DNA from 2 places in the Paramixta manurensis genome. Region 2 is predicted to be linked to the other one. Evidence: predicted binding sites of a transcription regulator. Region 2 holds the regulator's gene; the other holds the start of a gene.
What was found. Region 2 encodes ArgR, which controls arginine synthesis, uptake and breakdown. Its sites were predicted from a motif close to ANTGAATAAAAATACANT; they were not measured.
Positions count from the first base shown of each region.

Region 1: the regulator ArgR is predicted to act here: its motif matches at 4,963-4,980, upstream of argA (amino-acid N-acetyltransferase).

Region 1 is NZ_CP054212.1:3,733,130-3,740,964, reverse strand. It holds gene recB (exodeoxyribonuclease V subunit beta) at 1-1,776, shown strand, start outside; gene recD (exodeoxyribonuclease V subunit alpha) at 1,773-3,605, shown strand; gene argA (amino-acid N-acetyltransferase) at 3,623-4,951, opposite strand; gene amiC (N-acetylmuramoyl-L-alanine amidase AmiC) at 5,185-6,429, shown strand; tRNA gene PMPD1_RS18045 (tRNA-Met) at 6,546-6,622, opposite strand; tRNA gene PMPD1_RS18040 (tRNA-Met) at 6,681-6,757, opposite strand; gene mltA (murein transglycosylase A) at 6,963-7,835, shown strand, end outside.
Region 2 is NZ_CP054212.1:473,963-481,797, reverse strand. It holds gene degQ (serine endoprotease DegQ) at 1-381, shown strand, start outside; gene degS (outer membrane-stress sensor serine endopeptidase DegS) at 476-1,537, shown strand; gene mdh (malate dehydrogenase) at 1,606-2,541, opposite strand; gene argR (transcriptional regulator ArgR) at 2,990-3,460, shown strand; gene yhcN (peroxide/acid stress response protein YhcN) at 3,914-4,177, shown strand; gene yhcN (peroxide/acid stress response protein YhcN) at 4,278-4,547, shown strand; gene yhcN (peroxide/acid stress response protein YhcN) at 4,645-4,908, shown strand; gene PMPD1_RS02330 (barstar family protein) at 4,969-5,238, opposite strand; gene aaeB (p-hydroxybenzoic acid efflux pump subunit AaeB) at 5,446-7,407, opposite strand; gene aaeA (p-hydroxybenzoic acid efflux pump subunit AaeA) at 7,420-7,835, opposite strand, start outside.

The DNA of each region.
Region 1 (7,835 bases), 1.4 Mb from region 2:
ACCACGCCCGAGGCGCGTGAGTTGCTCTGGCTGTTACAGGCGGTTTTGGCGCCGGAACAGGAGCGCGCGCTACGCAGCGCATTGGCAACCAGTATTATGGGGCTGGATGCTGCCGCTATTGATGCGCTCAGCCAGCATGAACCCTCGTGGGATCGGTTGGTCGATGAATTTGACCGCTATCGTCAGGTCTGGCTAAAGCGTGGCGTGTTACCCATGCTGCGTGACTTAATGGTGAACCGGCATATTGCGGAAAATCTGCTGGCATCTGAAAGCGGCGAACGGCGTTTGACCGATGTGCTGCACTTGGGTGAACTATTACAGGAGGCGTCGGCGCAGCTTGATAGCGAACATGCGCTGGTGCGTTGGCTGGCGCAGCAAATCGCACAACCGAATAACCAGGCGGCAAATCAGCAACTGCGTCTGGAAAGCGACCGTCATCTGGTTCAAATCGTTACCATCCATAAATCGAAAGGTCTGCAATATCCGCTGGTCTGGCTGCCGTTTGCCGCCAACTTCCGCGAAGCGTCGCAAGGTATTTATCACCACCGTGATACCTATGAGGCGTTGTTGGATTTGCAAGACGATGAAGAGAGTCGTCAACTGGCCGAACAGGAACGCTTAGCGGAGGATTTGCGTCTGCTCTATGTAGCGCTAACCCGTTCGGTTTGGCACTGCAGCGTCGGTATTGCTCCGCTGGTCAAAGGCAATCGCAAAAAACAGGGCGAAAGCGATCTGCATAAGAGTGCGTTGGGGTTTCTGATCCAACGCGGTGAGGCGATGAACGCCGCCGACCTGGCCCAAACCCTGGCAGAGATGACCAATGAAGCCATTGCGCTGGCGGCGAACCGTGAGCCGGATAGCGCGCCGTGGCGACCGCAAACTGCGCCAGGTTCCCGGCTGAGTAGTTCGGTGCTATCGCGACGTTTGAATGACGATTGGCGTGTCACCAGTTATTCGGGATTGCAGCAACACAGTTCCGGTAACCTGGTGGATATGCAACCGCGATTTGATGTGGATGCGGTCGGCGAGTCGGCGGCAGTAAGTGAGCCCATGCTCACTCCCCACAGCTTTCCGCGTGGCGCTTCGCCAGGTACCTTTTTGCATAGTTTGTTTGAAACCCTGGATTTTACCCAGCCGCCTGATGAAACCTGGCTGGCAGAACAGTTACAGCGGGCCGGGTTCAGTCTGGAGTGGCAACCGATATTGATGGCGTGGCTACAACAGATTTTGAGCGCGCCATTGAATGATGACGGCGTCAGTCTGAATCAGTTGACGCCGTCGCAGTGTAAAGCTGAACTGGAGTTTTATCTGCCGCTCAGCCAAATGTTGACCGCGCCGTCTCTCGATCGGTTAATGCGTGATTTTGATTCGCTTTCCGCTCAAGCCCCGGCGCTTAACTTCCACCAAGTTCAGGGGATGCTAAAAGGCTTTATTGATTTAGTGTTTTGCTGGCAAGGGAAATATTACCTGCTGGATTATAAATCCAATTGGCTTGGCGGCGAATCGGCGGCCTACACGCCACAGGCCATGGCGCAGGCGATGGTTGATCATCGCTATGATTTGCAATACCAACTGTACACGCTGGCGCTACACCGCTATTTAGGTCATCGTCTGGCGGATTACGATTACGAGCGCCATTTTGGCGGCGTATTTTATCTGTTCCTGCGCGGCATACAGCCAGGGGAAGGGCAAAATGGCGTGTTTTACACGCGGCCAGATGTCGCCTTTGTGACGGCGTTAGATAGGTTGTTCGCAGGCCAGGGAGAGGTGTCATGACCGGTGTGAGTGGGCTGCTGCGTGAAGCGGTAGACAAACGGCTAATACGGCCACTCGATCTGCAATTCGCCCATATGCTGGCGGATGAGACGCAGCCAGCCTTAATGCTGGCCGCCGCCTGGCTGAGCGCCGAAGCCGGCGAAGGGCATGTTTGCCTGCCGCTGGAAGCCTTAACCGAAGCGCAACTTTTTGCCGGGCGTCAGCCAGCATTGGCATCCGCTCTGTGGCAGGCTGCGGGCGCGCCGACGGCCTGGGCGCAAATATTGTTGGGTAGTCATGCCGTCAGCGATGGCACGCAGGCAACGCCGCTGGTGTTGGCGCAGGGAAATCTTTACCTCAATCGTATGTGGCATAGCGAGGGGCGCGTTGCAGATTTCATCAGCACGGCAGCGAGGGAGCCCACCAATGACTATCCGGCACTCAGAAGTGTGCTGGATACCTTATTCGGGCAACAACCGGAAGATTGGCAAAAAATTGCCGCAGCGGTGGCGATTAGCCGCAAAGTTTCAGTGATCTCCGGCGGGCCCGGAACCGGGAAAACCACCACGGTAGCGAAGTTACTGGCGGCGTTGATTCGCCTGACGCCAACGCCGCTGCGTATCCAACTGGCGGCGCCCACCGGTAAGGCGGCAGCGCGTTTAACCGAGTCGTTAGGCAAAGCGCTCCGGGCGCTGGCGCTGGAAGAGGGTGAACTGGCGAAATTTCCGGCAGAGGCAACCACCTTACACCGCTTGCTTGGCGCACAGCCGAATAGTCAGCGCATGCGCTATCATGCCGGTAATCCGTTGCATCTGGATGTCTTGGTGGTGGATGAAGCCTCGATGGTGGATTTGCCGATGATGGCGAATTTGATCTCAGCGCTACCTGCTCACGCGCGGGTGATCTTCCTTGGTGACCGTGACCAATTGGCGTCAGTAGAAGCGGGTGCGGTGCTCGGCGATATTTGCCGCTGCGCGGAGGCCGGTTATAGCGTGGCGTGGGCGGCACAACTGTCGCAATTGACCGGCTGCCGGGTTGAGGGCACCGATAGCGAAGGCGTAAGCCACGTCCGCGATAGTATCTGTTTGCTACGCAAAAGTTACCGTTTCGATGAGCACTCCGGCATCGGCCAACTGGCGCTGGCGGTCAATGCCGGTGATGTGGCGCGGGTTAATCAGACGTTTAACGCCGGGTTTGCTGATATTTCACGTGTTTCGCTGAATAGTGCCGATGCGTGGCAGCAGTTGCTGGATGATAGCGTAGCAGGCTACGGCACCTGGCTCCGGCTGATTAAAGAGGGCGCGCCGCCGCGTGAAGTTCTCAATGCTTTTAATCGCTATCAACTACTCTGCGCATTACGTGAGGGGCCGTTTGGCGTCGCCGGGTTAAATGGCAGTATTGAGCGCGCGCTGGCAAGGCACCACCTGATTCAGCGCCCGCTGGGGCCGACCAAGTGGTATAGCGGGCGCCCGGTAATGATTGCCCGTAATGATAGCGCGCTTGGGTTATTTAATGGCGATATTGGTATTGCCATGCCTGATGGTGAAGGAGAGATAAAAGTCTTTTTTTCGCTGCCGGATGGCAGTATCAAAGCGGTACAACCTAGCCGCTTACCGGTGCATGACACCGCATGGGCGATGACGGTACATAAATCGCAGGGTTCGGAGTTTGAGCACACGGCGCTGGTGCTGCCGAACCACTTTTTACCGGTGTTAACGCGAGAATTGGTCTACACCGCTATCACGCGCGCGCGCCAGCGTTTAACGCTGTATGCCGACGACGCGGTATTTGCCCGTGCGGTTAGAGCGCGCACGCAGCGTCGCAGCGGGTTACTGGCGCGGTTGTCATAAACCGCGCGAAAGCGCGGTTATTTCAGGTCAGCCATCAACACTTTTGAGCGACGCTGATAATTATACATCTGCTTTTTGCTCTCTGGCAGCACTTCAATATCGACGGGCGTAAAGCCGCGCTCCTGGAACCAGTGGATGCTGCGGGTCGTCAGCACAAACAGCTTTTTCAGCCCCATCTGGCGTGCCTGAAGCGCAACGCGTTGCAACAGCATTTCGCCACGGGAAGAACTACGATAGTCCGGGTGCACCGCCACGCAGGCCATTTCGCCTATCTGTTCTTCCGGGAAAGGGTATAACGCGGCGCAGGCAATGGTCAGATTATCGCGCTCAATGATGGTGAATTTATCAATCTCCATCTCCAACTGTTCGCGTGAGCGCCGCACCAAAATGCCTTGCTGTTCTAGCGGGCGGATAAGCTCAAGGATGCCGCCAATATCATTAATGGTTGCCCGACGAACCTGCTCGGCTGATTCCATCACGATCTGCGTACCAATACCATCACGCGAGAATAGCTCTTGTAACAGCGCGCCATCTTCCTGATAACTGATTAAATGGCTGCGACGTATTCCGCTGCGGCAGGCTTTGACCGCGCCGCGTAGAAAGCGAACGGTGCCGGAGAGATAGTCGCCACGCGCTTCCAGCGCTTCAATCCGGGTTTGCGCTTCATTGGGCAACAGTTCGGAAATAATCGCACCTTCATCGTTGATCACACCCTGTTCGGAGCAGAAACCGATCATTTTCTCGGCTTTCAGCTTGATGGCAAGTTGGGTGGCGACCTCTTCAGAGGTGAGATTAAAACTTTCGCCAGTAACCGAAACGGCAACCGGCCCGAGCAGAACAATCGCGCCGCTATCCAGTTGACGATGGATCGCTTCTTCATCAATACGGCGAATGCGCCCGCTGTGGCAGTAATCGACGCCATCATCGACGCCGAGCGGCTGAGCGATAATAAAGTTACCGCTAACCACATTAATATGCGCGCCTTGCAACGGCGTATTGTTCAGGCTCATTGAGAGGCGGGCGGTAATATCCAGTTGTAAACGGCCAGCCGCCTGTTTCACCAGCTCTAAAGATTGGGCGTCGGTCACGCGCGTATGTTTATGGTAAATCGGTTCGAGTTGGTGTTCGGCAAGGCTGCTATCAATTTGTGGACGAGCGCCATACACCACGACCAGGCGGATACCCAGGCTGTGCAATAAGCCAATATCATTCACGATACCGGAGAAGTTTTCATGCTCAATGGCTTCGCCGCCTAGCATGATGACAAACGTTTTACCTCGGTGAGCGTTGATGTAGGGGACGGTATGGCGGAATCCCTGAACCAATTCGGTACTACGTTCCTTCACGGCTAACCCTCATTGCATTTTTATTCGTAATTTCTGTATTTTTATTCTTTTATTGTCAATGATGCAAGTGGCAATTAGCGGCGCTTTCACCAGAAAAAATCGCGCGGTCCACCCTAATACGCTGCATTTTCTAACTTTTTTGGGGTGACATGAATACGCGTATTGGTTAAAGTTTTCGGCATATTTTTATACTTGGCGTTTTTTTAGACATATCACAGTATTGTTGGAGCGGCATGTCCGAATCTAATCCTTATCTCAACCGTCGCCGGTTATTGCAGGGCGTCGGTGCGGTCTGGTTACTTAGCGTAAGCCGGGTCGGTTTCGCAGCCGGCAGCCATGTGGTTGCCGCGCGTATCTGGCCTTCATCCACCTATTCACGGTTAACGCTCGAATCCAGCGTACCGCTAAAATACAAGCAGTTCGCACTCAGCAACCCGGAACGGGTGGTGATTGATATTGAGCATCTTCATCTGAACCAGGTGTTGAAAGGAATGCATGACCTGGTACGCAAAGACGATCCCTATATAAAAAGCGCGCGCGTAGGGCAGTTTGATGCGAATACGGTACGGATTGTGCTGGAGTTAAAGCAGAGCGTCACGCCGAAGCTGTTTACCCTTGATCCGGTGGCGGGCATCAAAAATCGTCTGGTGGTTGATCTCTATCCGGCAAAAAACAGTGTCGAAGGCGACCCGTTATTAGCGCTGCTGGAAGACTATAACAAGGGCGATTTAGAGCAATCACAGCCGGGGCCCGCGCCGCTACCGGGAAAAGCAGGGCGCGATCGTCCGATCGTTATCATGATCGATCCGGGGCATGGCGGTGAAGATCCCGGTGCGCACGGTAAAATGCGCACGCGTGAAAAAGATATTGTGCTCAAGATTGGGCGTAAGCTGAAGGCGTTGATTGATAAAGAGCCCGCGATGCGCGCTTATATGACGCGGAATGAAGATGTGTTTATCCCGCTTAAAGTGCGGGTTGCCAAAGCGCGTAGGCAACGCGCCGATCTCTTTGTCTCGATTCATGCCGATGCGTTTACAAGTCGCGCCGCGCGCGGCTCATCGGTGTTTGCGTTATCGACCAAAGGTGCAACTTCGGCGGCGGCGCGCTTTTTAGCGCAAACGCAAAACGAGTCGGATCTGATTGGCGGCGTGAGTATGAGCGGCGATCGCTATCTTGACCATACCATGTTCGATATGGTGCAGCGGCAAACCATCAGCGACAGCCTGAAATTCGGTAAAGAGGTGCTGTCAAGACTCGGGCGCGTCAACCATTTGCATAAGCGTAGCGTCGATCAGGCTGGGTTCGCGGTACTTAAGGCGCCGGACATTCCTTCGATTCTGGTGGAGACGGCCTTTATCAGTAATATGGATGAGGAGCGTAAGTTGCGCACGCCACGTTTTCAGCAGCAGGTCGCAGAGTCAATCCTGGCGGGTATAAAAGCCTACTTTGCCAGCGGCGCGGCGTTGGCGCATAAGTGAATGCTATTTCGTCCGCAGTGCGCGGGCGGAGGCATTTAAGTGAAGATACAGTAAGACAGCAAGGAGGCTGGCAAACGCCAGAAACAAAAAAACACCCTTACAGGTGCTTTATTGATTGGTTGCGGGGGCCGGATTTGAACCGACGACCTTCGGGTTATGAGCCCGACGAGCTACCAGGCTGCTCCACCCCGCGTCCGTCTTTTGTCGCTTCCGTCGCGACATACTTCTTGTCACCACCGCTAAACGGTGATTGGTTGCGGGAGCCGGATTTGAACCGACGACCTTCGGGTTATGAGCCCGACGAGCTACCAGGCTGCTCCATCCCGCGTCCGTGGAAGCGCACTATACTCTCAGTGGCTGATGATGCAACCCTTTTTTGCCGTAAAGTTATTAATTTTCCGCCTGTTGTTGAATTTCTCCGCCATCTGATTATTTGTTGTGCAATGCCCGTCGCTCTTTTTCCTTTGATGCATTTCAATCTCATTTGGCCTTTGTTATCTTCGGCCTGCAACCACAAGAGGTAATAAACAGCAATGAAAGGATGTTGGGCAAAATATGCAGTAACCGGCGCATTTATCGCGCTACTGGCAGGATGTTCCTCAAAGCCTACCGACCGTGGGCAACAGTATATTGATGGCAAACTGGAACAACCGCTCGCCCTGGTAAACCAGCCCAACGCCAAAGGACGACCGGTGAATGGCAAAGATTTTGGCGACCAGGTCAGCGAAATCAAGTTTGCCTCGTTGAATTTGTACGCCCGTAATAGCAGTACCTATAGCGCGCTGGAAAATTGGCTCATCGCGGGCGGTGACACGCGCCAACTGCGCCAGTTCGGTCTGGATGCTTACCAAATGGAAGGGGTTGATAATTACGGTAATGTGCAGTTTACCGGCTACTACACGCCGGTGATCCAGGCCCGTTATACCCGTCAGGGGGAGTTCCAGTATCCGCTGTATCGTATGCCGCCGCGTGGCAAAGGGCGTAAGTTGCCGAATCGCGCGCAGATATATAGTGGTGCGCTTGATGAGCGCTACGCCGTCGCGTACAGCAACTCATTAATGGATAACTTCCTGATGGATGTGCAGGGGAGCGGCTATGTCGATTATGGCGATGGGCGTCCGCTGATGTTTTTCGGTTATGGCGGAAAAAACGGTTGGTCTTATCGCAGTATCGGTAAGGTATTGATCGATCGCGGCGAAGTGAAGCGTGAAGATATGTCGATGCAGGCCATTCGCAAATGGGCCGATGAACATAGCCCACAGGAAGTGCGTGAACTGCTGGAAACCAATGACTCTTTTGTGTTCTTCAAACCGGAGGATTTCGCACCGGTGCGCGGCGCCAGCGCGGTGCCGCTGATTGCAAAAGCGGCGGTAGCCGCCGATCGTTCGCTAATTCCGCCGGGTACG
Region 2 (7,835 bases):
GTGAAAATCGGTACCACTCCGCCGGGTCAAGAGGTCAAGCTCGGCCTGCTGCGCGCAGGGAAGCCGCTGACCGTGACCGTTAAGCTTGATGCCAGCTCACAGACCACGGCCAGTGCCGCCCTGATGTCTCCTGCCTTGCAGGGCGCGACGCTGACTGATGGGCAGTTGAAAGATGGCAATAAAGGGATAAAAGTGGATGCGGTGGCTAAAGGCACGCCGGCGGAGCAGGTCGGCTTGCAAAAAGATGACGTGATCATTGCCGTAAACCGTACGCGGGTTCAAAACCTCAGCGACATGCGTAAAGTATTGGCGGCTAAACCGCCGGTGCTGGCGTTAAACGTAGTACGCGGAAACGAAAGTATCTATTTACTGCTGCGTTAGGTCGTTATCTATAACGGCGCGGACACAACCTCGTGTGTGTCCGCGCAACTCATGTTATCCTGCCTTCCGTTCTTTCCCGGCATAACTTATCACCATGTTTCTTAAACTCTTGCGTTCAGTGGTCTTTGGCCTGATCGTTGCGGGTATCCTCCTCGCGACCTTGCCAGCGCTGAGGACAGGCAGCAAATTATTATCTGCGCCAGAAAACAGCGCGGACGAGACCCCTTTCAGCTTTAATCAGGGCGTACGCCGAGCCGTTCCTGCCGTGGTTAACGTTTATAATCGCAGCGCCAGCGGCGGCGGCAACAGTCGCGGCATTACCACTCTCGGCTCGGGGGTGATTATGAATGAAAAAGGGTACATTCTAACTAATCGTCATGTGATTAATGGCGCCGATCAAATTATTGTCGCGTTGCAAGATGGGCGTTTCTTAGAAGCCATGTTGGTCGGGTCAGATAGCCTGACAGATTTGGCAGTGCTGAAAATTACCGCCTCGAATTTACCCGTGATACCGATTAATCCGAAGCGTACTGCACACGTAGGCGATATCGTGATGGCAGTCGGGAACCCTTATAACCTCGGGCAAACCGTCACGCAGGGGATTATTAGCGCCACCGGGCGCGTGGGCTTAAGCCCTTCAGGACGACAGAATTTTCTACAAACCGACGCCTCTATCAACCGCGGGAATTCAGGCGGCGCGTTAATCAACTCGCTGGGTGAGCTGATGGGCATCAATACCCTTTCGTTCGATAAAAGTAATGATGGCGAAACGCCTGAAGGCATTGGGTTTGCTATTCCTACTCCGCTCGCCACAAAAATTATGGATAAGTTGATTCGCGATGGCCGGGTTATTCGCGGTTATATCGGTATCACCGGACGTGAAGTGCCGCCGCTACATGGTCAGGGTGGCAACCTTGATCGTATTCAGGGCATTACCGTCAGTGATGTGGCGGCCGGCGGTCCAGCGGCCAGGGCCGGGATACAAACCAACGATGTCATTATTAGCGTTAACGGTAAACCGGCGATATCCGCCCAGGAAACGATGGATCAGGTGGCTGAAATCCGTCCGGGCTCGGTGATTAATGTTCAGGTTATCCGCAACGGACAAAAACTCACCTTGCCGGTGACGATAATGGAATATCCGATCCAGAATTAATCAGGCGATTAATAACAAAGAAGGGAGCCATAAGGCTCCCTTGATATTGTTCAACAGTAGTGACGGGCTTATTTAACGAAATCTTCACCCAGCTGAATATCTTTTTTCAGCGTGTCCAGCATTCCTTCCAGCGATTTCTGCTCAAATGCGCTCAAAGTACCGATAGGTTTACGCTCAACAATGCCATTTTTGCCCAGCAGCAATGGCTGCGAGAAGAAACGCGCATATTCGCCATCGCCTTCAACGTAGGCACACTCCACGACATTGCTTTCGCCCTGTAATGCACGTACCAGCGATAAACCAAAGCGTGCCGCCGCCTGGCCCATAGAGAGCGTAGCTGAACCGCCACCGGCTTTTGCTTCAACCACTTCAGTACCCGCGTTCTGAATACGTTTAGTCAGATCTGCCGCTTCTTGTTCGCTGAAGCTCACGCCTGGAATCTGCGACAGCAACGGCAGAATCGTCACGCCTGAGTGACCGCCAACCACTGGCACATTCAGCTCAGTCGGCTGTTTACCTTTCAACTCAGCAACAAACGTATTGGATCGAATAATATCCAACGTGGTTACGCCAAACAGTTTGTTTTTGTCGTAAACACCGGCTTTTTTCAGCACATCGGCCGCAATCGCTACCGTGGTGTTAACCGGGTTGGTGATGATACCAATCAGCGCTTTCGGCGCGGTTTTCGCCACTTGCTCAATCAGGTTACGCACAATGCCGGCGTTAACATTGAATAAATCAGAACGGTCCATGCCTGGTTTGCGCGCCACGCCGGCGGAAATCAGAACCACATCCGCGCCTTGCAATGCAGGTGTGGCATCTTCGCCACTGAATCCCTCAATTTTAACGGATGTTGGGATGTGGCTTAAATCTACCGCAACGCCTGGCGTAACCGGGGCAATATCATACAGAGAGAGTTCTGAACCCGCGGGCAACTGGGTTTTCAGCAGAAGTGCAAGCGCCTGACCAATACCACCGGCTGCACCGAGAACTGCAACTTTCATCCTAAACTCCTTATTATTGTGAGCAGAAAAGTGCCGGGAACCCATCTGGTTACGACCATAATCGACCTGGAAGGCAATAGCGAGGACGGTATCATCGTTTTGCGGGCGTATTATCTATGACGCTCCGTAAACGGGTGAGATTGACCGCATTACGTACAGGTTTGGAGCCGATCGTAGCAGCATGCAGGCACATTATTCGGCGGTTACATTACACCCTACACATGCACCAGAACAACATCAATTTTATAACAATTTCTTCACTTCCCCGCCCATCATTATGCGCGGTGGAGAAATTCTCAACGCGAAGAAAGTCTGTTAGAATGCGCCTCCCGCAGCAGTGCTAAATGGAATTACTGCCTGCAAAGTTGCATAATCATTCACTTAAATGCATAATAATCTATAACCCGCCGGGCGGGGCCTCCTTATTTTACTTTGATATCGGTAGACTATGCGTAACCCATCGAAACAAGAAAACCTGGTTAAGGCTTTCAAAGCGTTGCTTAAAGAAGAGAAATTCAGCTCTCAGGGCGAGATTGTTGCCGCACTGCAAGATGAAGGGTTCGACAATATTAACCAGTCTAAAGTCTCGCGTATGCTGACCAAGTTTGGCGCGGTGCGTACCCGGAACGCCAAAATGGAAATGGTGTATTGTTTGCCGGCCGAATTAGGGGTGCCCACCACCACCAGCCCACTGAAAAACCTGGTATTGGATATTGACTACAATGATGCGTTGGTCGTGATCCACACCAGCCCTGGCGCGGCGCAGTTAATCGCTCGTCTGCTTGACTCACTCGGTAAAGCGGAAGGTATTCTCGGCACCATCGCCGGGGATGACACCATTTTTATGACGCCCGCGCGTGAATTTACCGTCCGCCAGCTCTACGACGCCATTCTGGTGTTATTCGAACAAGAGCTATAAGACACCGCAATGAAACCGGCAGTTAACCTGTCGGTTACTTTTTCACCCTTTTTACGCTGGCAAGTGGCCTCTCTAAAATGCGGCCGCTCTCAGGTAATATCCGAGCCGCTAATCCGTAAACTACGTTGCATTTAGCAGTTAATGCTCCCTTTTCGTTAAAAACCCACCGTTCTTCCCAGCGAGTTTTTTTCTCATAGCGTGATCAACCACAAAATTGAGCACGAATAGCTCAAGTGCGACATGTTGCTGTTTTTACATGGAATTAACATAAAGTGGGCAAAATATACGCTTTTTTTATAACGATAGGTTATTAAAAAGTGGTTCCCTACCAAAGTATCCCCTCAAAAAATTATTAGCAGAGTATTAATTTCTCACGTTATTAGATCTATACTTATTTTCGTGATGCAAATCACACTAAACAAAAAGATAAAAACAGAAGACGAGGAAATAAACATGAACGTTAAAACTACTATTGCCACCCTGAGCATTCTTTCCGTCCTGTCATTTGGCGCATTTGCAGCAGAATCGATTAATGCGGAACAAGCTCAAGATATGCAGTCAGTCGGGACCGTTAGCATAAGCGGCATTGATGGCGCGCCGATGGATATCCACCAAGCGCTGGGCGAAAAAGCCGATCAGCAAGGTGCGAAGGCATACCGCATTATCGAAGCACGCAACAATGGTAACTACCACGTTACGGCTGAACTGTACAAATAAGCGAATTATTACCACGGCATAGATGAAAACCGGCAACCCCAAGTATAAAAAACGCGATTAAGCCCTTTCGGTTGCCTCACATTATTTAGGAGATATCACCATGAAAATGACATTTGCAATTGCTGCTTTAGGCCTGGCTTCCGTACTTTCTTTTGGCGCGAACGCCGCCAATCTGGTTACCGAACAACAGGTCTCCAACGATAACCTGCAATCTGTCGGTACCATTTCCGTTAGCGGTATTGATGGCTCACCGATGAGCATTCGTCAGAGCCTGTCACAGAAAGCGGATGAACAAGGCGCCAGCGCTTACCGCGTAATTGAAGCGCGTAACAATGGCAATTATCACGCGACCGCTGAAATTTACAAATAATATCCACGGCGCGGGTTATGCGCCCGCCCGTGCGACATCGACGACCCGGTCATTATGTTGTAGCCCGCAGGTTGTTGATTATAAGAGGAGATGAAAAATGAAAATCAAAACAACCCTTGCAACCTTAAGCCTGCTTTCCCTGGTAACATTCGGCGCTTCCGCTGCACAGTTACTCACTAACCAACAGGCCGAAAATCTGCAATCTGTGGGAACTATTACCGTAAGCGGCGTCGGTGGTTCACCGATGGATTATCGCCAACAGCTTTCACAGAAAGCGGATCAACAAGGTGCCAGTGCGTATCGCATTATTGAAGCCCGCACCGGTGATAGCTGGCACGCCACTGCTGAGCTATATAAGTAATTCCTCGTCAACTGACGAACCCTTTGGCCCCGTTCGCCGGGGCCCTTTTTGCCACTGCCTTTATCGAACGTTGAAGTGGAATTGCCCCTCCAGTTCCTCTTCAGCTTCGTCAAACAGTAAAATCAGCGCGCCGTAACGGCGTTTCTGTCCCGACCCCAAATTAATAAACTCGATCTCCACCGGTAGCGGTAATAATGACTCGGTTACCACATCCCATAGACTATCCAAATCAAACACCGCCCTTTCCGTCAACGTGAACCGCTCATTAAATTGACGATAAAAATGCGCCTGATCGACTATCTCATCAAAATCGAAACTCTCTTTTTTCATGCTGGCCGCTCCGCAAAGCTAAGCCGGGCACCACTGCCCGAATGATTACAACCCGTACCGATGTGGGCTTTCACTTCCAGTGAACGCCATTAGCGCAGAGGCTAACGCTTTCACATCTGAGTATAGTTGGCAAAACGGAGGCTTTTTATGAACCAAGCGGCTTCGTGGGATAAAACCATGCAAATGGCCGGAAGACCGGCCGAAGATTTAGATTTGAATTAGCGTATTCTGATAACGCGTCAACACATCAACCAAACGATGCACAGGCTCAGCAACAGCCATTGGCGCATTGTAGTGCAGGAGCTTTTGCTGATAAGTCTCGAACTCACTCAATAACCGCTGATAGTAATAGCGACGCCTATCATCGCTACGTGAAGCAATAACCCGGTCGGCAGTATGACGCAATTGTTTATGCCATGCCGACAAGTCTTCATTTACTGGGATTTCCGCACTGCGTAAACGCTGATGTGCAATGATCAGCGTTAGCGCTAATCGGTACTTATTGAGATCGCCGGGGAATAAATTCAGCAACAGGAACAGTTGCTGGTAGAGCGCCGGAAGATGGTTTTCTTTACGCCGCGCCGAGTTAGTGGTGAGCGCCGAAACGGCTGCATACATAAAGCGGTTAAGCAGTTTACGTCCGGTGCGCCCCTTAGATTTATCGCGGATCAGTAAGATCACTAGCAGCGCGACAAAGCAACCGATCACCTGACCCAGCGCGCTATCCAGAAAAGCGTTGACCTCAAACCGCATGGGGTTATCCAGCACCAGGATGTTCAGCGTGCCGACAAAAGCGCCCAGCGTCCCGATTTGACGGCGTTGAATAAAAATACCGGCTACAAAAGCCATCAACCCCATGGCGATCGAGAGCAGGAGCATGCTCTGCTGAGTGGCAGGCATCACAAACATAAACCAGATCGCGCCGAGCGGGATAGCCACCGTCATGCCATACAAAAAATCTTTCGCCATCATTAACGGATTTGGCACCCGCATCGCCAGCGCGGTAATCACCGCCAGCATCACCATACAGCCGCTGCCAGATGTCCAGCCCGTATAGAGCCAGAACAGAGAGCCCAGCGCGGTAGCAACAAAGGTACGAATACCGTTGATCATCGCGTGATGGGTCTCTGCTGAACGCGCCTTTACCACCACCTCACCGCTCAACACATCGGCCTCAATACGACTAATACGACTGTTGGTATGAATCCCTTTTAACAACAATAAATAATGCGTTGCCGCTCCCACCCAACTGACTAACGTCACCGGCGTACTTTTACTGCCCGCCGCGCTCATTACGCGCCGTAACGTTTTCAAATGTTTGTGTAGTTCCGCCAGGCTATTAATCTCTTTTTCAAACAACAGGCGATATTGCGGCGGAATGTAATGTGGTCGGTTATTCTGGATCAGAAAGGTTTCGCATGCCTGGGTAATTAAGGTAAGCGAAAGCGTGTTGAGGGCTTTTAGGCGCCGGTTGGCCTTCTGCCAACGCGATGACTCCATCATCAGGTGGCTGCGCATTCCGTTTAGCGCGGTGGTACGCCGCACTAAATTTCCCCACGCTTTATCCACCTCTTCTTTGTCATCGTGCGCGACACAACGCTGCAAAAGTTTGTATTGATCGAGCAAGAGCGTCTCGATCTCGCGATCAATCTCTTTTTTAATTGTGCGTGGCGAAAAGAGTAAATCGGCCAAGATGGCGCACACTATCCCAATCACAATTTCACTACAGCGCTCCACCGCAAATTGCGGCGCCAGCAAGGGCGAGCCGTTGCCAGCATTCACGCTAACCACAATAATCAGCGCGGTATAACCAGCCAAGCCGAGAGCGTAAGAGTTTTCCACTTTAATTAACGAAGAGAGCCACACACACACGCCAGCCCATAGGCAGCACAACAACAGCATCACGGCAGGCGCGCGGATGGTGGCGATCATGATCGCCACCGCAGCAAAACAGCCAATAAAGGTACCGATAATACGCAGCATACCGCGATGACGCAGCGCGCCAGACCACGGATCGCCCCCGGCGACAAACGCCGTACCTCCAGCCACAATGGCCGCTGTCATTACCGCCCAACGTGGCGTTTCCAGATTAAAATGGAAACCGACAAACAGTGCCAGAACAATAGCAAAAGTCAGTTTTATCGGAAAACGAAGCCGATCAAATTGCATCCATGCCTCCGCTTAACCAAACTCACGCAAGCGGTGTAAGAATTTACTCAGTGGAGATTGCTGCCGTTCTTTACGATCTTTCTCACCGGTAACCACCACGGTTGCCGTGGTTCCCGACGGATAAAGATTGCCGGGTTGCTCATCAAGGCGAATTTTTACTGGAACGCGCTGCGCCAGCCTTACCCATTCAAGGTTGGAATCAATCGTCGCCATCCCTTTCGCATCCACAGTACTACTGCTATTCGTCACACCTGCCGCAATCGAATCCACCGTGCCACGCAGAACGCGGTTACTGCCCAAGGGAGTAATTTCCGCCCGGAAACCAGGACGAATGCCTTCCAGCTTGGTTTCTTCCATATAGGCCAGCACATAAAATGAATGCTGTTTTACCAGCGCCACCGCAGTGGATCCACGGGTAATAAACTCCC